Regions from separate parts of the Streptomyces sp. NPDC059256 genome, predicted to be linked through region 3. Evidence: riboswitches for the same ligand, from Rfam matches in the RefSeq annotation. Region 3 holds a riboswitch; each other region holds the start of a gene.
What was found. A riboswitch is a leader RNA that binds a small molecule or an ion and turns the genes downstream of it on or off. The one in region 3 is predicted to bind cyclic di-AMP.
Positions count from the first base shown of each region.

Region 1: another riboswitch for cyclic di-AMP. It lies ahead of ACFXJL_RS04590 (M23 family metallopeptidase); the one in region 3 lies ahead of ACFXJL_RS21465 (C40 family peptidase).
Region 2: another riboswitch for cyclic di-AMP. It lies ahead of ACFXJL_RS25015 (transglycosylase SLT domain-containing protein); the one in region 3 lies ahead of ACFXJL_RS21465 (C40 family peptidase).

Region 1 covers NZ_JBHYZO010000002.1:18,886-25,325, forward strand. The annotation lists gene ACFXJL_RS04580 (TetR/AcrR family transcriptional regulator) at 1-397, opposite strand, end outside; gene ACFXJL_RS04585 (PrsW family intramembrane metalloprotease) at 817-2,112, shown strand; gene ACFXJL_RS04590 (M23 family metallopeptidase) at 2,562-3,584, opposite strand; cyclic di-AMP (ydaO/yuaA leader) riboswitch at 3,596-3,752, opposite strand; gene ACFXJL_RS04595 (PP2C family protein-serine/threonine phosphatase) at 4,269-5,396, opposite strand; tRNA gene ACFXJL_RS04600 (tRNA-Met) at 5,658-5,731, opposite strand; gene ACFXJL_RS04605 (MerR family transcriptional regulator) at 5,884-6,440, opposite strand, start outside.
Region 2 covers NZ_JBHYZO010000013.1:131,914-138,353, reverse strand. The annotation lists gene fxsT (FxSxx-COOH system tetratricopeptide repeat protein) at 1-630, opposite strand, end outside; gene ACFXJL_RS25030 (hypothetical protein) at 693-875, opposite strand; gene ACFXJL_RS25025 (FxsB family cyclophane-forming radical SAM/SPASM peptide maturase) at 1,233-2,333, shown strand; gene ACFXJL_RS25020 (HEXXH motif domain-containing protein) at 2,330-3,706, shown strand; gene ACFXJL_RS25015 (transglycosylase SLT domain-containing protein) at 3,890-4,654, opposite strand; cyclic di-AMP (ydaO/yuaA leader) riboswitch at 4,658-4,814, opposite strand; gene ACFXJL_RS25010 (MarR family transcriptional regulator) at 5,447-5,938, opposite strand; gene ACFXJL_RS25005 (DHA2 family efflux MFS transporter permease subunit) at 6,049-6,440, shown strand, end outside.
Region 3 covers NZ_JBHYZO010000009.1:172,781-179,220, reverse strand. The annotation lists gene ACFXJL_RS21475 (ATP-dependent Clp protease proteolytic subunit) at 291-938, shown strand; gene ACFXJL_RS21470 (hypothetical protein) at 944-1,258, shown strand; cyclic di-AMP (ydaO/yuaA leader) riboswitch at 1,617-1,772, shown strand; gene ACFXJL_RS21465 (C40 family peptidase) at 1,776-2,252, shown strand; gene ACFXJL_RS21460 (ATP-binding protein) at 2,432-2,863, opposite strand; gene ACFXJL_RS21455 (helix-turn-helix transcriptional regulator) at 3,114-3,971, shown strand; gene ACFXJL_RS21450 (DUF397 domain-containing protein) at 3,981-4,187, shown strand; gene ACFXJL_RS21445 (8-amino-7-oxononanoate synthase) at 4,180-5,346, opposite strand; gene bioB (biotin synthase BioB) at 5,515-6,440, shown strand, end outside.

The DNA.
Region 1 (6,440 bases), on a different contig from region 3:
CGCCGCGGACCGTGCCGGGGTGCTTGCCGCCTCGGTGCCCGAGTGAGCCGGCGATCGCTCCCATCCGGTCCAGGTGCGCCTGTAGCGCCTCGGCCGCCTCTGCGAGCCGGTCGGGCAGCGGCTGGGATACGTCGATGGCCCCGAGCTCGCGGATCGCGTGCTCGGGGGAGAACGCCTCAGCCAGGCATGCCTGGAGCAACTCGTCCTTGTCGGCGAAGACCCGGAAGATCGTGCCCTCGCCGATGCCCGCGGCGCGGGCGATCTTCGCGGTCGTCACGGCGTCGCCGTACTCGGCGATCAGCGGGATCGCGGTCTGGATGATCATCGCGCGCCGCTGCTCCGGCAACATACCGGGTGCGCGACGGCGGGTGGTCTGGTTCTCCTTGGGTGCTGTCATGCCAGAAGATTACGGAGTGAGCCCTCACTCCGTCAATGAGTGAGGGCTCACTCCGACCCCTTTCCTGGTGCTCGAATCGTCATCAACGGCAGCCCACCAACATCCACGACTACGGCTGGAGCACGAGGGAGATGCCCTTTCAGATCAGGCTGGTTACCGGGACCTGGTTGCCGGTTCCTGAAACAGCATCGCCAGGTGTCACCGCCCGTCGTTAGGGTCGTTGGGTGTCCGAGCCGCTCCCCCAGCACCAGCAACCACATCAACAGCCCCACCCCACCGCCCATCCGCCGCCGCGATGGGGGCCGGGGTCAGGGCCGCCCGGAGCTGCTCCCACACCCCCGTACACCGACCCGGCACCAACCGGCACCCCGTACCCGCCCGGGCCTCGCGCAGCGCACCCCACCGGGCAAGGGCCCGCGGTGCCTGCCTACGACCCGCGGCAGCCCGTGTTCGACGCCGTACCCGATCGTGCACGGTGGCGGTACAAGCCGCGCAACGCCTCCCGGCTGTGGCAGAGCAAGGCGGTCCGAGCCGGGATCCTGATCACCCTGCTCGCTCTCTGCGCACTCGTCATCCTGGCGCTGGTCCGCGAACAGACCGGAACGGAGGGCTTCCTGGTCGGACTCGGGCTCGCCACCCTTCCCGTACCCCTGTTGATCGCGGCCTTCCGCTGGCTGGACCGGGTGGAGCCTGGACCCTGGCGGAATCTGCTCTTCGCCTTCGCCTGGGGCGCCTTCGCCGCCGCGCTCGTCGCCATCACCGCGAACACCTTCGCCACCCGCTGGATCGCGACCGCCACCGCGGACCCCGCCAGCGCGGACACCTGGGGAGCGACCGTCGTGGCGCCGGTGGTGGAGGAGAGCGCGAAGGCCGTGGCGATCCTGCTGATCTTCATCTTCCGCCGCCGCGACTTCACCGGGATCGTCGACGGTGTCGTCGTGGCCGGCTTCACGTCGACGGGGTTCGCCTTCACCGAGAACATCCTCTACCTCGGCAACGCCTTCGGGGAGGACCAGGCCCTCGGCTCCTCGGGCTTCACCTCGGTGACCGCGGCGACCTTCTTCGTACGGATCGTCATGTCGCCCTTCGCCCATCCCCTGTTCACGGTGCTGACCGGCATCGGCTTCGGCATGGCCGCCCTCGCCACCCGCCGCCAGCGAATACGGCGGATCGCGCTGCCTCTGGTGGGGCTCGCCCTCTCGATGGGAGTGCACGCCCTGTGGAACGGTTCGGCCTCCCTCTTCGGACCGTGGGGCTTCTACGCCGTCTACGGCGCGTTCATGGTTCCCGCCTTCGGGTTGTTGACCTGGCTGACGATCTGGACGCGCCAACGGGAACTGCGCACCATCGCCACCGAACTGCCCGCCTATGCGACGGCCGGTTGGCTCGCGCCCGCCGAACCGCTCGCACTGGCTTCCATGAAGGCGCGCGGCATGGCACGGAACGTCGCTCGACGTGCCCAGGGCCCGGCTGCGGCGCATGCGGTCGCGGAGTACCAGCGGTTCGCGACATCGTTGGCGTTCTTGCGCCATCGAGCCAGGCGGGGCGCGGCGGGTGCCGACTTCATCGCCCGTGAACAGGAGTTGTTGCACCACATGTGGGAGCGCAAGGCGGTGGCGAGTCCGGCGCTGACCCATGCGGCGCGGGCGACGGGCAAGGTGTGGGTGCCACCGCCACACCGTGACTACGAGGGCTACAACCCCTATCGCGGCTGACCGCAACGCAACGCAGCGCTCTGCCCATGCCACTTGGCACTGGCACTGGCAACTCCACTGACACCGTGTCTGACAACGCCGACGATGACGCCGCTGTGGCCAACCGGCTCGGAGCACCAAGGGAGCCCGGCCGTCCGCTCGGAGGAAGAGGTGCGGTGCCGGTGCCCGATGGCGAAAAGACCGGCAGCCCTGGCGTCGGGGGGTGTGCGCCAGGGCTGCCGGAGTTCGGATACCGGCTGGGCAAGCCGGTGTGTGCGCCTTCAGGATGGCGCAGGGAGCTTGAGTGGACCTAGTGCCCCACTAGGGCTGACGGTCGTGGCCGCACCGCCCGCCAGGGCGGCTCGGGTACCACGACCCGATCCTCTGAACCGTCCGTGTCCATGGCGCGTTCGCCCCATCGATATGGACACGTGGACACGGTCACGGTCGCGGTCACCGCGAGCGGTGGCTCAGATCGTCAGACCCTTGCCGCGCAGCCAGGACAGCGGGTCGATGCCCGAACCACCGGGGGTCTTGACCTCAAGGTGGAGATGCGCGGCGCTGGCATTGCCGGTCGCGCCGACCCGGCCGATCAGCTGGCCCGTGCTCACCTTCGCGCCGGCGCTCACACTCATGGACGACATGTGCGCGTACATGACTTCGGTGCCGTCGTTCAGCTTGAGGATGACGTTGTAGCCGTACGAGTTGGACCAGCCGGCCGACTTGATGGTTCCGCTGGTGACGGCCTTGAGGGGAGTGCCGGTCGAGGCCGCGAGGTCAAGGCCGGTGTGCTGGCCCGAGGACCACATCGGACCGGACTGGCCGTAGCGAGCCGTGATCGTGTACGAGGAGAGGGGGAGCGAGAAGCTCTTGGCCAGCTTGGCCAGGCGCTCGGCCTCGGCCTTCTCCTTGGCTTCCGCTTCGGCCTTCTTCTTCGCATCGGCCGCCTTCTTCGCGGCCTTCTTCTCCGCGAGTTCCTCGGCCTTCTTCGCATCCTGTGCGGCCTTCGCCGCGGCGGCCTTCTCGGCGGCGAGCTTGGCCGCAGCGTCGGCGCTGGCCTGCTGCTGCTCGGCCTGCTGGAGGATGCGGGAGCGCAGTGCCTCTCCGGCACCGGCCTGCCCTGTGCTGACCTCCTGGCCTGCGAGCCCCATCGCCGCGTAGGAGGCGGACTCATCGACCTCCGGAGCGTCCTCGGAGCTCAGGGAGTCGGGAAGGCTCTCGGTGATGGCGTCGGGAAGCGATATGGAGACGGCGGGCTTGTTCTGGGCGGTGGCCATGCCACCGGCACCGACAGCCGCGATCACACCGACGCCGAGCACCGTGGAGCTACGGGCGAATCCGCCCCGCTGCTTCATGACCCGGTGCTTGTGGCGACCGCGCGGCCGGATGGTCTCCGCGGTGGGGTTCCACTCGCCGGTGGAGCGGGCTGCACCCTCTTCGCTGAAGACGCCGGATTTGAACGGTGCTTCCGGGGCAGGACTGTTAGACGCCACTGAGGCGTGCTCCTTTCCTTCCTTCTCGCCTACCGGGTTAGCTGACGGGTTCGGAGCAGGAAGGTCTCCTACGAGCGTCTTCGACCGCGAACTGCACGGCAGAATATGCCCGATTCACCCCAATTAGTGGTTCCCCGGTTCCCTTGCGGAATTCGGCGCATGAGCACGGCGCCGTCCTGACGACGGCTGGGACGACCGCGCTGCGTTATCGAACGTTAATAGACACCAGGACTTTATTCCAAGCTGTTCTGAGTGATCTTTAATCTCTTTGCCACAGACTTACCCGGACACAAGCGGCCGGATTCGGGCGACTTGAACCGGACAAGACGTGCGTCACACCCCTGGCGGTTCGTCAAATGTTATGCGCAGGGCTCCCCTTCAACTACGGAGAGTGCATGGGCTCGTGGTGCCTCTTCCCAGGGCCACCGGAAACAACCCACGGGCCGACGCGTCAACACGTCGAAACCGAGCCACTGAGCAACACCCAGCAACACCCAGCAGCTCCGCACAGCGCAACCGGGCACCCCGGCTACACCGGGTAGAACCGCGTCGCGCCGAGCAGTCGCCCTGATGAAGTCGCGCCAAGCAGTCGCCCTGACCGAACCCGACCCGCGGGTCGCCCCTGAGGGCCGAGAGGGGGCCTCCACGGGCACCCGGGGCTCTCTTAGCCGTGGGCCCGGGCCTTCAGAGGCCACGCCCCCGCCATACCGCACCACCTTCCGCCGGCCGGGCCAGCGCCAGCAGCGCCATATCGTCGAAGCTGCCCCCTCCGGTGTGTCTACGGACATCGTCGAGGAGTGCGTCGAGCAGTTCCCCCGGGCCGACGAACTGCCGTCCCGCCAGCCATACGGCGGGGTCATAGAACGTTCCCGCCCCGTCCCGTGCTTCGGAGAGACCGTCGGTGTAGAGCAGCAGGGTCGCCCCCGGCGGCAGCGGGTACTCCTCCGCCCGATCGGGCCAGGTCCCCAGATCGCCCATCGACAGCGGAAGGGCCGGCTCGGTCGGCGGGAGCCCCTCCAGTAGGCCGTCGGCGTACAGCATCAAGGGCTCGGGGTGCCCTCGGTTCACCATCCGGACGATGCCACCCCCGCGCGGGATCTCCGCCAGCACCGCCGTGGTGAACGTCTCCTTGGCGTCGAGGCTCTCCCGGCGGTTCGCCTCGCGGGTGAGCGCGCGCTCCAGCCGCTGGGTGACGCCCTCCAACGAACTCTCCTGCTCCGCCGCCTCCCGGAAGGCGCCGATGGCCACGGCGACCGTCTCCACGGCGCCCAACCCCTTGCCCCGGACATCTCCCACCACCAGCCGCACACCGTGGGGCGTCTCCTGTACGGCGAAGAGGTCACCACCGATGAAGGCGTCCGCGACGGCGGCCTCGTACCGCGCGGCGACCCGCAGGCCGCCGATGTCCTCGGCGGGTGTGGGCAGCACCGCCCGCTGGGCGGCTTCGGCGATCACTCGGGCGGACGCCAACCGCTCGCTGCTCCGCTGGATGACCCAGTTGATCAGCAGGGCGAGCCCGGAGACCGTGACCACCGTGATCATCTCGGTGTAGGTGGTGGGCTCCAACAGGGTGCGCTTGGCGTAGTGGAGCCCGATCACTCCGGCCAGGGCGGCGCCCCCCGTCAACAGGGTCGCGACCCAGGAGAAGAAGGGTGCGGCAAACAGGGGCGCCGCCGCGAACATGGGTGCGGCGGTGAACATCGGCGGGGTCAGGGCATCGAAGACCACACCGCCGACGATCATCAGAACGGGCAGCGTACGGACGAAGCGCCAGGTGCCCAATCCGAGGTGCTGTTGCTCCTGCTGCCCCAAGACTGTTCTCCTGCCAGGTCCGCCCACGGCTGCGGACACGGCTCCCGCGCCCCCCTCAGGCTGGCTCCAACGGGGGCAGGTGGCGAGCCACCACCGTCCAACCGGGCTAAGCCAGCCACATTCGACCGGCCAGGGAGACGGCCGCCCAAGAGACGACGGGTGCGCCGAAAAGAGAGGGAAACGAAATCCGGAGATGGCAAGAGTTACGAGAAAACGCATTAGCCCGGCACTCAAAAGAGTGCCGGGCTAATGTCTTACTAGTAGCGGGGACAGGATTTGAACCTGCGACCTCTGGGTTATGAGCCCAGCGAGCTACCGAGCTGCTCCACCCCGCGCCGTTGAACACAACCTTACGCTATCCGGAGCAAGATCAACTCCAATTGCGCCGAGGGTCCTCCGCCGCCCCGGACAGGGCCGTCGGGGACGGCGGGATTCCGCCCGCGGTTCACCGGTCTGACCTGATATGCGTACCGAACAGAGTCGCTGATCAGTCGTCGAGATGCCGCTCCCCGTACGCCCTCATCGCATCGCGAACGAACGCCGCGGTCCCCACACCGTGCTGGTCATAGACGGCGGTGAACCGCTCGTCCGCCACATACATGTCACCCAACCCGATGAAGTGGGACTTCGACGGCGCCTCCAGCGCCGAAAGCCAGTCGTACTGCCGCCGGGCAATCGCCTGCGCCGTCTCGCTGTCAGCGGCGAGCCCGTCCTTGAGCGCCCGGGCGAAGTCCTTGGCGATCGTCGTCTGCTGCGCCATGAACTCCCGACGCTCCGCATCGGTCAGGGAACGCCACCACTGATCACCCTTGCGGTACGCGTCCCGTCCCCAGCGCTTGGACACCTCCTGCTCGTACTGCGTGTGGTCAAAGCCGTCGAGCACTTCCTCGGCCATGAGCTCCTCCCCTGACTCGGTCTTGTGGAGAGTGGTCCGCACCGAGGCGATCTGTCGCCCGATGCGTTCGCGTTCCTGCTCCAGCAGCCGCAGATGCGTCCGCAGGGCGGCTGCGGTGTCGCGCTGGCCCTCCAACACCTCGGCGATGG
Region 2 (6,440 bases), on a different contig from region 3:
GCTCAGCTCCTCGAAGTTCTCCCGCACCAGCGCCCGGGCGGTACGCAGTTGGTCGTACATCCGGCTGTCCGCGCGCAGACCGATGGCGAGCACGCCGATCTGCCCCACCGCTCGTTGTCTGACCCTGCGGGCGAGTGCCGCCGCGTTCTCCACCCGCCAGGAGTTGAGGGGGAAGCACGTGGCGAGGACGTGGGGCAGGCCGGCCAGGACGGTGTACTCCTCGTCATGGCGCGGCACGGGCGCGTCGATGAGGACCTCGTCGTAGCGCAGGAGGAGCAACGGGTCGAGCCGGGAGAGGCCGGGCACGTCGTCGAGCGTCAGGAGGTCGACGCGCAGGGGGCGGCCGTGGAGGGAGACGTCCCATATCGAAGGCGGCGGAAGCGCGGCCCCCGACGATCTGGTCGAATCCGGGTCGCTGTTGGGCGTGCCCGCGGAGAGTGAACCGAGATAGTGAAAGGCCCTGATGTCCGACTGCCGGGTGTCCACGATCAGCACACGACGCCCCGATTCGGCCATGACCAGGGCGACATTGACCACCGTCGTGGTCTGCCCGATGTTCTCGGCGGTAGAGCAGAAGAGGGTCACCCGGGTACGGCCGTTGTCACGGCCGGCATCGGACAAGATCGACATCGTCGTTGGCTCCATGGTCGGGATCACCGGGGCCGGGGATCTCTGCGGGATCTGTGAAGGCGTCAGATGAGGTCCTGATAGTCCGCGGTGAAGATGCGGTCCGGCCGTTCGGCCACTTCATGGAGTCTGCGCAGGGTGAAACCCAACGCGGATTGGGGAAGTTGTGCGATCTTTTCAAATGGCAGTCCAGAAAGATCGACCAATGGGGAATCGAGATCATTCGGTGCCTCGGCCGGCTCCGTCATCGGGAGATCGACCACCCTTCTCGCGAGATTCACAGAAACCGGTCACAAGGCGGGGGCAACACGCGCGTACATTGTAACGCTGAGTCAGCTCACTCCGCCAGGTTCCAGGAGAACCGACGGACGCCCCACGGAAGCTGGCATTCCTGTACGACGGCCGATTCCTGACCTTGACGGGCCAATCAGCCGCTGAAAATACTGAATCCACGCCATCCGTCGGACTGGGCGGGCCAGAGCTCCTTCACGAGAGGTGCACGCACCGTGCAGTACGTGAATCCAGCCCGACCAGAAGAGATTCCGTTCCGCAATTTCGTGATCAAAATCCATGGCAGATGTGATCTCGCCTGTGACTATTGCTATATGTACCGCAGTGTCGATCAGGTCTGGCGCACACAACCGCGCACGATGTCACCCGCGGTGATGGAGTCCACGGCGCGGCGCATCGGCGAACACGCCCGCACCCATGGACTTGGCGCCCTGGGAATCGTTCTGCACGGCGGTGAACCGCTGCTGGCGGGCAGGGAATTCATCAGCAGTGCGGTGAGAGCGATTCGCCGCGAAGTGGATGAGACGGTTCAGCTCACCTATGCGATTCAGACCAATGGGGTCCGGCTCGACGAGGAATACCTCGCACTCTTCGCCGAACTCGACGTCAGGGTCGGCATCAGCATGGACGGCGACCGCACCGCGCACGACCGCCACCGTCGACGAGCCGACGGCCGCGGTAGTCACGCCCAGGTGGCCGCGGCGGTGCACCGAATCGCCGAAGGCCCCTACCGTCCCCTGTTCAGCGGGCTCTTGTGCACCATCGACCTCGACAACGACCCGGTGCGCACCTATCGCGCGCTCCTGCGCCACCGCCCGCCCATGGTGGATTTCCTGCTTCCGCACGGCAACTGGTCCACGCCGCCACCGGGGCGGAATCCAGCCAGCGCCGATACGCCATACGCCGACTGGCTGATCGAGGTGTTCGAACAGTGGTACGGCGCACCGGTCCAGGAGACCCGGGTGAGAATCCTGGAACAGATCGTCGCGCTGCTCCTCGGTGGACGCGCCGTCGTGGAGGGACTCGGTCTGGAGCCCTTGGGCTACGTCGTCATCGAGACCGACGGCTCCATCAGCCAGGACGACACCCTGCGCACGACCTATCCGGGCGCCGCCGCCACCGCGCTGCACGTACTGAGGGACCCCTTCGACCGGGCACTGAACCACTCCGCACTGGTGGCGAGGCGCTCAGGACTCGCCGCACTCGCGACCGGTTGCCAAAGCTGCCGGCTACGACGGGTCTGCGGCGGTGGACACTACGCCCACCGGTATCGAGCGGACGGCACCGGCTTCGTCAATCCCAGCGTCTACTGCCCCGATCTGACCGCGCTCATCGACCATGTGCGGCGACGGGTGGCGCAGGATGTCGACCGACTCCGCGCGGCCCCTGCACCCACCGAAACGCCGTCACGATGAACCCTCCGCATACCCCGCACGAGCCCGCCCCTCCTCACCACCGGCTCGACGGCGCTGTGTTCCACGAGATCGCATCCGGAAACGGTGGCCCCCGGGCACTCTCCCTGCTGCGCAATGCCGAGTACAGCCGGCGGGTCGTCCTCGCCCGGGCCGTGGTCGAACAGGCCGAACTGCGAGGCGGGACGCTCGCCGCACAGGCGCGCGACGCATGGTCACTGCTGGGTGCGGCGCACCGCCGGGCCCCTGCCGTGGTCCATGAGGTGTTGACGTACCCCTCCGTCGGGCCCGCCCAACTCTGGGCCCTCAACCAACTGATGACCGATCGATCCACGGCGGGTCCACCGCCCTCGCTCGATGCCCTGACCGCAGTGGCGGCGGCGGCAGCCGTGCGTACCGGGCTGCCGGCCGCCGTCCGGTTGACGGTCCACAGCGGGGGGCTGCTCCTGCCGTCGTTGGGGCGTGCCCGCTTCCCCCTGGCATCCGACGGCGAACCGGCCCTGGTGTCGACCACAGGCGGTTCGCCGACCGTTCAGTGCGGCGCCACGATGGTGCGGATCCCCAGGGAACGGTCCGACCACGCCCTCTCACACGAGGATGCCGGCACGCCCTGGCTGGCCCTGCGCGCACTTCTCGCTCCAACCGACGGCCCGGCACTCCTGCTGGATGACCTCGATCCGCACCTCCTCCCCGGCGGTGGGCATCCAGGGAGGTTGACCGCGTGTCAGTGGCAGCGGTGGCGGTGTGTCTTCGAAGAGGCGTGGCAACTCCTGCACACCGTTCATCCGGGGCAGGCGGTCGAGGCCCGATCCGCGTACCGTGCGATCGTGCCGACCGGTGCGCCCACCGACCGCAACATCTCCAGCAGTTCGGACGAGGCGTTCGGTTGCTCGGTTCTCTCGGTCCCGCGTTCCCCCCTCGATCTGGCCCTGGCGCTGGTGCACGAACTCCAGCACAACAAGCTCAGCGCACTCACCCACCTCGTCGACCTCGTCGTACGAGAATCGGGCGTACTCTTCTACGCGCCCTGGCGCGAGGACCCCCGCCCCCCGGGCGGGCTGCTGCACGGTGTGTACGCACACATGGGAGTGGCTCAGTTCTGGCGACGGCAGCGCCGGGCGTCGTTGGACAGAGCAACCGCCTGGCGGGCTGTGGTGGAGTTCGCGCGGTGGCGGGACGCCGCCAAGGAGGCCAACGAGACGCTGTTGGCGGGCGGATGTCTCACCGAAGCCGGGCGGAGGTTCGCCGAGCAGATGCGCAGCACACTCGCGGAACTGGCCCGGGAGCCGGTACCTCGTGCGGCGATGGCACGGGCGAGGGAACTCGGTGATGAGCACCGCGATCGCTGGCTCCTCGACCACGGTGCGCGGTGGTGAGGACTGCGGACTCCACTGCCCGGCGGCCAACTCGTCCTGCCTGCACCGGCAGGTGACTGCGCATGCGTGTCCTGTGGGTGTCGGCGTGGGAAACGCAGCGAGGCCCTGGAACCCGTGACAAGACGGATTCCAGGGCCTCAGCTGAGCAGTCTTCAATGAGCTGATGAAGCCTCAATAGGCGACCTAGTAGGCCCCGAAGACATTGTCGATCGAACCGTATCGGTCAGCTGCGTAGTTGCATGCGGCCGTGATGTTGGCGACCGGGTCATAGCTGTTTGTCGAAGTTCCGGGAACGTGGTAGGCGCGGAACGTCGGGTCAATGACCTGGAGGAGACCCTTGGAAGGGGTTCCGGCTATCGCGTTGGAGTCCCAGTTGTTGATCGCCAGAGGGTTGCCCGACGATTCACGAATGATGTTCCGGTGAATTCCCTCGTAGGTTCCCGGAATGCCGTGCTCGGCCATGACGGCAAGGGATTCCTTGATCCAGCCGTCGAGGTTGTTGGCGTAGGTCACAGCCGCGGCCGGGGCGCTGTACGCCACGGGCTCGGCAGCGATCGTGGCCGTCTTGGCAGTGCTTTCCGGGGCCTTGCTGCCGACCTTGCCAAGAGAGAGCTTGAGACCGGGGTGGATCAGCGAGGGATCGTCGCCGACGGCCTCGCGGTTCTGCTCGTACAGGCTCTCCCAGCCGCCGCTCAGCTGGTGGTCCGCCGCGATCTGGGAGAGGGAGTCACCCGCGACCACGGAGTACGTCTTGGCGGTGACCTGCTTGCTGACCTGCTGCTGGGCGATGACTGCCGGGGCGGCCTTGGTGCTGGTCGGCTGAGCCGCGTGGGCGGTGGCCGTGCCCAGGGCGGGGATGGCGAGCAGGGCCCCGCTTGCCCCGAGGACCATGAGGCCCTTGGCGATTGAACTGTTCTGCGGGCGGCGGTGCTTACCGAATGCAGGCATGGCGAATTTCCTCTCCGTCGCCTGCGAGGTGAGCTGTCGGATTCGGGCTGGAGATGCCCGGTCGCACACTGCGCGACTTCACCCCAAGCCGTTCCATTGCTGGACGGCGACTTACCTGGTTCCCCCGCTCCTGCCATACGTGAGTGAGTGGGATTTATTGGACGGTGGCAGGATTCGGCGGTCCGTCCGGATTCGAGGATGACCGTAGACGAGAGAACGGGAATGGAACAAGACTCGAATTCCGTTCGGATGGCTATTGGATCATTTCCTGCCTCGGAGCTCTCCCTTTTGGGATTTCGCCCGGATGCTCAACTTTCCTTCTGTGAAGGCGTTGTGGGGTTGCTAGGAAAGATCAATTCTTTGCCCTGCGTGACCCAAGTCACGCAATTTCTCGTTACCTGATAGAGATGATCCTTTGCGGGGCTTGCCCATTCAGTGTGGCGAGAGCCCTTAAGAGGGCAATTCAGACTTAATGGGGCAGATTCTTCGCGTCGTACGGGTGTGGCGTCGTGGCGGCGGGGGCTGGCGAGCAGGTGCGTGTCAGTGGCCCGACTCGATCCGGCAGGAAGTCTCGACGTCGCTCTGCGGGCGTCGGTCAGTCGCCTGTCGGCGGGGAGGGGCGGCGGCTCGTGGGGGTGTCCCGCCCGTCGCGCGGTGTGGGAACGGGTATGGGCGGGCAGCGCCGGCAGGTGGTCTGAATCCCGGACGGTCGAGCGGGCCGATGGGTCGGTGGCGGGAGTGGGCCGCGCCGGTGGTGGGGGCGTTGAAGTGCCGGCAGCCCCTCGTGGGCTGCTAACCCTCCGGGTGCTCGGTTCGAGGGTCGGCGTCCATGGTGGCCCTCAGCTGGGCGAGGATGCCTTGGAGTCGGTCGAGTAGCTCGGGTGGGTGCTCGGCCAGGATGGCGTCCTGTCGTGCGTTCACGGACTCGAAGAAGGACCGGGCGAGCTCTTTCGACTGGACGCTGGCGCGCAGGGTGACGATGCGGCGGTCGCTGTGCTCGCGGGAACGCGAGATGTAGCCCGCGCGTTCCAGGCGGTTCAGCAGGGTGGTCATGGCGCCCGATGTCAGGGAGATACGCCTGCTGAGCAGGGCGGGAGACAGCGGTGTGCCGGACTCCTCGGCCGAGGCGATCTCCAGCAGGGCGAAGGCGTCCGTGGAGTGCACGCCCAACGTCACGGCGAAGCGCCGGCCGAGTTCGGTGAAGCTCGCGCCGTAGGCGCGGAGCTCCTCCGCCAGTCGTTCCCGCTGGGCCGCGACACCGTCGGGCGTCATCGACTCCTCCATCGAGGCGCCTCCTCTGCTTCCTCGCGCCGACGAGCCATGACGACGCATTGACAACCTATCGTCGATCACATTACCTTCACCGCGAAGTTACTTTACGGTGGAGGTATCTAGTGGTTGCTCCTTCTTCCCCCGCCCGGCGTTGGCTCGGTCTGATCGCCATCGCGGCCGGTGTGGCCCTCATCGTGGTCGACACCACGATCGTCAATGTGATCGTCCCGCCGATGATCGAGGACATCGGCATCAGCTCGGTCCAGGTGCAGTGGATCCAGGAGTCCTACGCCATCGTCCTCGCGGCGCTGCTCCTGCTGGCGGGACGGTTCGCCGACCTCCTGGGTGCGCGTCGCGTCTTCATCGCGGGTGTGGTGGTGTTCGGCGCCACCAGCGTGGTGGCGGGGCTGGCGCCCACCGGTGAATGGTTGATCCTGGCCCGATTCCTCCAAGGGGTCGGCGCGGCCATGATCCTGCCCACCTCCCTGGCCCTACTGAACGCCACCTTCACGGG
Region 3 (6,440 bases):
CTGATCCGGCCGCGGGGCCGAGGTTGCTGGCAGTACGTCACCACGCCTTCTCCCAGGGCGGTTCACGCACCGCCGGAGTGAGCGGCCTGCCAGAGAGCCGGTCGCGCTCCCTCAGGGATCAGCGACTTCAGGCATGGGCGACTTCAGAGATGAACAATGAAACCGTGCCCCATAGGTGAAGAAATCGTGATGATTCATAACTGACGGCAACTCATCTCTCCGCCAAACCCTTCCCCGATAATGTACGTCCTGTACATTTCTTGGGAATCGAGATCCCGGAGAGGCACCTCATGGAGAGCCACCGCACCAGCCCCGACGCCCGTTATGTACTACCGCAGTTCACCGAGCGCTCCAGTACGGGCACCCGCACCCTGGACCCGTACGCGAAGTTGCTGGAGGAGCGCATCGTCTTCCTCGGGACCCATGTCGACGACACGGCGGCCAATGACGTCATCGTGCAGTTCCTCCACCTGGAGCACGCCGATCCCGACCGGTACATCTCGCTGTACATCAACTCCCCGGGCGGCTCGTACAGCGCAATGACCGCGATCTACGACACGATCCAGAGCGTGATCTGCGAGGTGGAGACCGTCTGTCTCGGCCAGGCAGTCTCCACGGCAGCCCTCCTGCTCGCCTCCGGCACGCCGGGCAGGCGCATGGCCCTCCCCGGAGCCCGGGTCGTTCTGAAGCAGCCCTCATCGGAGGGAGAGCAGCACGGCCAGTTCTCGGACCTCGACATCCAGGCGAAGGAACTCCTGCGGCAGCAGTCGCAGTTGACCGCACTGATGGCGCGCCACACCGGCCGGGAGCCGGCACGGGTCGCAGAGGATCTGGAACGGGACGCCTTCTTCACCGCGACCGCCGCCCAGGAGTACGGATTCGTCGACCACGTCATCATGAATCGCGGAGCCACCCCGTCCGGGCCCGGAAGCCGGTGACCACGATGGTTCCGGAACTACCTCCGCTGCCCGCCCTCACCCGCGCCGAGGGCCAGTTCATCGACGCCTACCTCGCCGTCGTGGATCAGGTCGGACGCATCAACCCCGCCCGTTCCACCCATACCTATGGGGCGCTGCGTGCCGCGCAGGCACTGGTCTCCGGGGCCGTCGCCCTCAAGGACGCGCTGACCGTGATGCACCAAAGGGGCGAGAGTGACGTCCATGTGCAGACGCTCGCCCGCGCGCTGCGCGTCCTCGACGGCGAACGCAGATCACTTCGAGTGACTTTGCCCCCTTCCGTAACTCCTAACGACCCCTGACGACGGGCCGGAACGAACTCCGCCCAGACCGTCAACCGCCAAAGGAGTAGTGGTTGAGCTACCCCATTTGAAGTACGCGCATGAGAGCCAGCAGCTACGGTCGAGTTGCGCACAAGGATGACGCGTCGAACGGAATGCCTTATTCCGGTGCTGGTACGGGCATCCTCACCTGTCGAGGGCCGATCGCGCGGCGAGCATGTCCACCCGATCAGACCAATGGTGTGAAAACTCACATATCGCCGTTTCCGCTCGGCAATTTGACAGGCCGTGGGTCAAGATCCCTGGGACGACAAGCCCCCGTCACCTCGGCGGGGCAGCCCGGGCGGACGCCGAGTCCTGCCGCCGCCGGGGCGACTGGTCGACAGGAGTGCTTCGGCAGGAGTGGAGGACCCAAGCAGTACGGGGCGCCCGGAAATTCCGGACGTTCCTTGGGGTGAAGCCGCGCAAGCGGCCGGGCACCTTCGTCCGCCCGAACCCGACAGGTCATCCTTCACAGGCGGCTGACGAAGGGTCGCGCATGAGTGCGCAGAACAACGTCCCGTTCCTGCTGGGTCGGGCGGGAGCGGTATCCGCTCTCACCCTCGCCGCTCTCGGAGGGTCGCTGCTCGTACCGGGCGGCACACCCGAGGCACACGCCGCGTCGAGCCACGCGGGCAAGGCACTGAAGGTGGCGGCATCCAAGAAGGGCGCCCCTTACAAGTACGGCGCAGTAGGACCGTCCCGTTTCGACTGCTCGGGGCTGACGCTCTACTCGTACAAGAAGGCCGGCAAGAAGCTCCCCCGTACCGCACAGCAGCAGTACAACAAGACGCGCCGCATCTCCGCGTCCGCGCGCCAGGCCGGCGACCTGGTGTTCTTCTACTCCGGCCGGAACGTCTACCACGTGGGCATCTATGCCGGTAAGGGAAAGATCTGGCACTCCCCCAAGACGGGGTCCTGGGTGAAGTTGGACAAGATCTGGTCCAAGAGCGTCAAGTACGGCCGCGTGGGGTGACGATCCCGCGCTGAGTCCTGGTACTCGATCCGCGCCGGCCCCGGGTGTGGCCCCCGGCGGTCGGCGCGGAGCTCTGTCAGGTCAACGGCTGGAAGCGGACGCCGGCACCGGACACCGGCACCGGACACCGAGTCCGGCGGACCCCACGCAACCGAGCCGTCCTCATCGCGCGGTCGACGTCAACCGGGCACCGAGGCGGTCCAAGGAAGGGCGACCCACACCGTCTTGCCCCCCTCGTCCGTCGGAGTGACGTGCAGCTTTCCGCCGAACTCCGCGATGAGGGTGCGCACGATCACCATGCCTCGGCCGTTGTCCTGCCGTACGGCGGCGGGAAGCCGTTGCGGCCAGCGCGGATGACTGTCCGTCACCCCCACCATCAGCTCCTCTTCCCGCGCCAACCTCAGTTCCAGCGTGAAGGTGGGCGACTGGCCGAAGGTGTGCTGCACGGCGTTGGTCGTCAGCTCCGAGACGATCAGCCGGACGGTGTCCACTTCGCCGCTCCGTGCCGGCAGGCCCCACTCGGTCACGATGTCGATGGCGAACTTTCGCGCCACCGACACCGAGGCGGGATCGCTCGGCAGAGTGACGGATGCTTCCTGGTGATCTGCCATGGCGATGCTTCCCTTTCCCACCGCGGCCGGGCTCCGACTCGAAGCGGAGGGATGCTTGAGCGGCCACGGACTGCGCTGCCGTCAGAGTGCCACTCATCGTGCCGCGAGGGGGGCCGATCCCCCAAGATATGCATATATCTGTCGCTCAATACGGTGAACTCTGCGACGCGAGACCGTATTTTGCGACGCGCAGGGACTTTGATCTCGGGCGGACCACACGGCCCGTACAGATCAACCGGAAGGAGCGTCCATGCGTCAAGGACCCGTGGTGCGCCGCCGCCAATTGGGCGAGGAACTCCGCAAGCTGCGCTTGGCGTCCGGACTCACCAGTCGTCGCGCCGGAGAACTCGCCGACTGGCACCAGTCGAAGGTGAGCCGCATCGAGACGGGGGCCAGCGGCGTCAAACCGGACGACGTCAGATTGCTGCTCGACCTCTACACCGTGACCGACCCCCAGTTGCGCACCCTCCTGGAGACCCTGGCGGGGGCCGCTGACGGGGGCGGCGGAGGCTGGTGGCACACCTACCGCAGCGTGCTTCCGCCCGAGTACCGCGACTTCATCAGTCTGGAGTCCCAGGCGAACCGGGTGCGTTCGATGGAGACGTCCGTGGTGCCGGGGCTGCTCCAGACCGCCGAGTACGCCCGGGCGATCACCCGAGCGACCCTGGAAGAGCTGCCCGAGAACACCGTCAACCAGTTGGTCGAGGTGCGGATGACGCGCCAGGCGGTCCTACGGCGGGACGATCCCCTTGAGTTGAGCGTGATCCTCGACGAGGCCGCGCTGCGGCGCGAGATCGGCGGTACCCGGGTGATGAAGGAACAGCTGCGGGTACTGGCGGACTGGGCCGTGCTCCCCCATGTCCGGCTCCAGGTCATGCCGTTTTCGGCCGGGGAGTATGTGGGCCTGGCCGGTTCTTTCGTTATCTTCTCTTTCTCGACCACTTCTGATCTGGATGTGGTCGTTCTCGACCATCTCGCGAGTAGCCTTCATATCGAACGGGCAGAGGATCTGGCGGTGTACGGGACCGCGTTCGCAACGATGCAGACGCTCGCCCTGTCACCGGTCGAATCCTTGGATCTCATCGCCGGCATCCGCGTCGGCGCATAGGGAGGCTCCATGTCCAATCACATCGACCACCCCGGCTTAGCCTGGCGGCGCAGCAGTCACAGCACGGCGGCGAACAACTGTGTCGAGGCCGCCCGACTGCCCGACCGCACCCTTTCCGTACGGGACTCCAAAGACGTGGCCCGTGAAGCTCTGCACTTCTCCCCGCAGGCGTGGTACCGGTTCCTGATCGCCGTGGAGGCGGACAGCATCAACTGACGGCGTCCCGTGCGCGAAGCGGAGCGGTCCGCGCGATCGTGTCCACCGCCCAGGCGATCTGCTCATCGGTCAGATCGGCGCGAGCCGTCAGTCTGATCCGGGAGACACCGTCCGGGACCGACGGCGGACGGAAACAGCCCACCGCGAGACCCGCCCTTCGGCACTCGGCCGCCCACTCCACCGCCGACCGTGGCGACGGCGCCTTGATCGAGACCACTGCGGCGTCGGGGCGTACGGCCGTCAGACCCCGTGCCGTCAACAGACGGTGCAGGGCCTCGGCGACCGTACGCACCCGACCGGCCAGCTCCGGTGTCCGCTCCAGCAGCCGGACGGACGCCAACGCGGCACCGGCAGCGGCGGGCGCGAGCCCGGTGTCGAAGATGAAGGTCCGCGCGGTGTTGATCAGATGGGCGATGACATCGGCCGGCCCGAGGACCGCACCGCCCTGGCTCCCGAGGGCCTTGGAGAGGGTGAGCGTGGCGACCACCCCTCGTTCACCCGCGATCCCCGCGGCGTTCAGCGCACCCCGACCTCCGGCGCCGAGGACTCCGAAGCCATGGGCGTCGTCGACGAGGAGGGCCGCGCCCCGCGAACGACAGATCGCCGCGAGGTCGACGAGTGGTGCGGCGTCGCCGTCCACGGAGAACACCGCATCGGTGACCACCAGCGCCCGCCCGTCGCCGTGCGCCTCCAGTGCCGTACGCACGGCCCGAGGATCCGCGTGCGGCACGACCGCTGTCCGGGCGCGTGAGAGCCGACAGCCGTCCACTATGGAGGCGTGGTTGCCCGCGTCCGAGACGAGCAGGGAACCACTCGCGGTCAGTGCCGTGAGCGCGGCGAGATTGGCGGCGTAGCCGGAGGACAGGACGAGGGCAGCCTCGAACCCGCAGAAGGAGGCGAGTGCGCCTTCGAGTTCGGCGTGGAGTTCGGTGCTGCCGGTGACCAGCCGCGATCCGGTGGCACCCGCGCCCCAGCGGTGCGCTGCCGAGGCAGCCGCCCCGGTCACCTCAGGGTGGCGGGTCAAGCCCAGGTAGTCGTTGCCCGCGAGGTCCACCAGGTCGGTGTCGAGGGCCCGGGGACGGAGCGTACGGGTCAGCCCCGTGCGCTCCCGGTCGATGGACTCCTCGTCGATCCAGCCGAACGGGTCCTGAGTGATCATGACGGTCGGGTCCTTCGCTAGGCCGTGCGCGGGCCCTTTTGTAGGCAGCGCACAGACCTTAACTGGGCCCCCACCTGGAACGAGTGTGGTCATGCACACACCTCGGCAAGGGTCTGTTGTGGGGTTCGGCCTTTCCCCTGGGCTGCCCCGTGCGTCAGGATCTGCGCCATGGACCTGCTGAAGACGCTGGTGGAGAAGGGGCTGCGGCGCGAGCTGCCGACCCGTGAAGAGGCCCTCGCCGTACTGTCGTCCACGGACGACGAGCTGCTCGACGTGGTGGCCGCAGCCGGCCATGTGCGCCGCCAGTGGTTCGGCCGCCGGGTGAAACTGAACTACCTCGTCAACCTCAAGTCGGGGCTCTGCCCGGAGGACTGCTCGTACTGTTCACAGCGGCTCGGGTCCAAGGCGGAGATCCTCAAGTACACCTGGCTGAAGCCGGACGAGGCTGCGGGGGCGGCGGCGGCCGGCGTCGCCGGGGGCGCCAAGCGGGTCTGCCTGGTCGCGAGCGGGCGCGGTCCGACGGACCGGGACGTCGACCGGGTCTCCCGGACCATCGAAGCGATCAAGGAGCAGAACGAGGGCGTCGAGGTCTGCGCCTGTCTCGGTCTGCTGTCGCAGGGCCAGGCGGAGCGGTTGCGGGACGCCGGCGCCGATGCGTACAACCACAACCTCAACACGTCCGAAGGCACCTACGGACAAATCACCACCACCCACACCTATGAGGACCGGGTGGACACCGTCCAACAGGCTCAGGCCGCGGGTCTGTCGGCGTGCTCCGGTCTGATCGCCGGCATGGGAGAAAGCGATCAGGACCTGGTCGACGTGGTCTTCGCACTGCGCGAGCTCGACCCCGACTCGGTGCCGGTCAACTTCCTCATCCCCTTCGAGGGCACCCCCCTGGCGAAGGAGTGGAACCTCACCCCGCAGCGCTGCCTCCGCATCCTCGCCATGGTCCGGTTCGTCTGCCCGGACGTGGAAGTGCGGTTGGCCGGTGGGCGCGAGGTCCATCTGAGGTCCCTCCAGCCGCTCGCCCTGCACCTGGTGAACTCCATCTTCCTCGGCGACTACCTGACGAGCGAGGGCCAGGCGGGCCA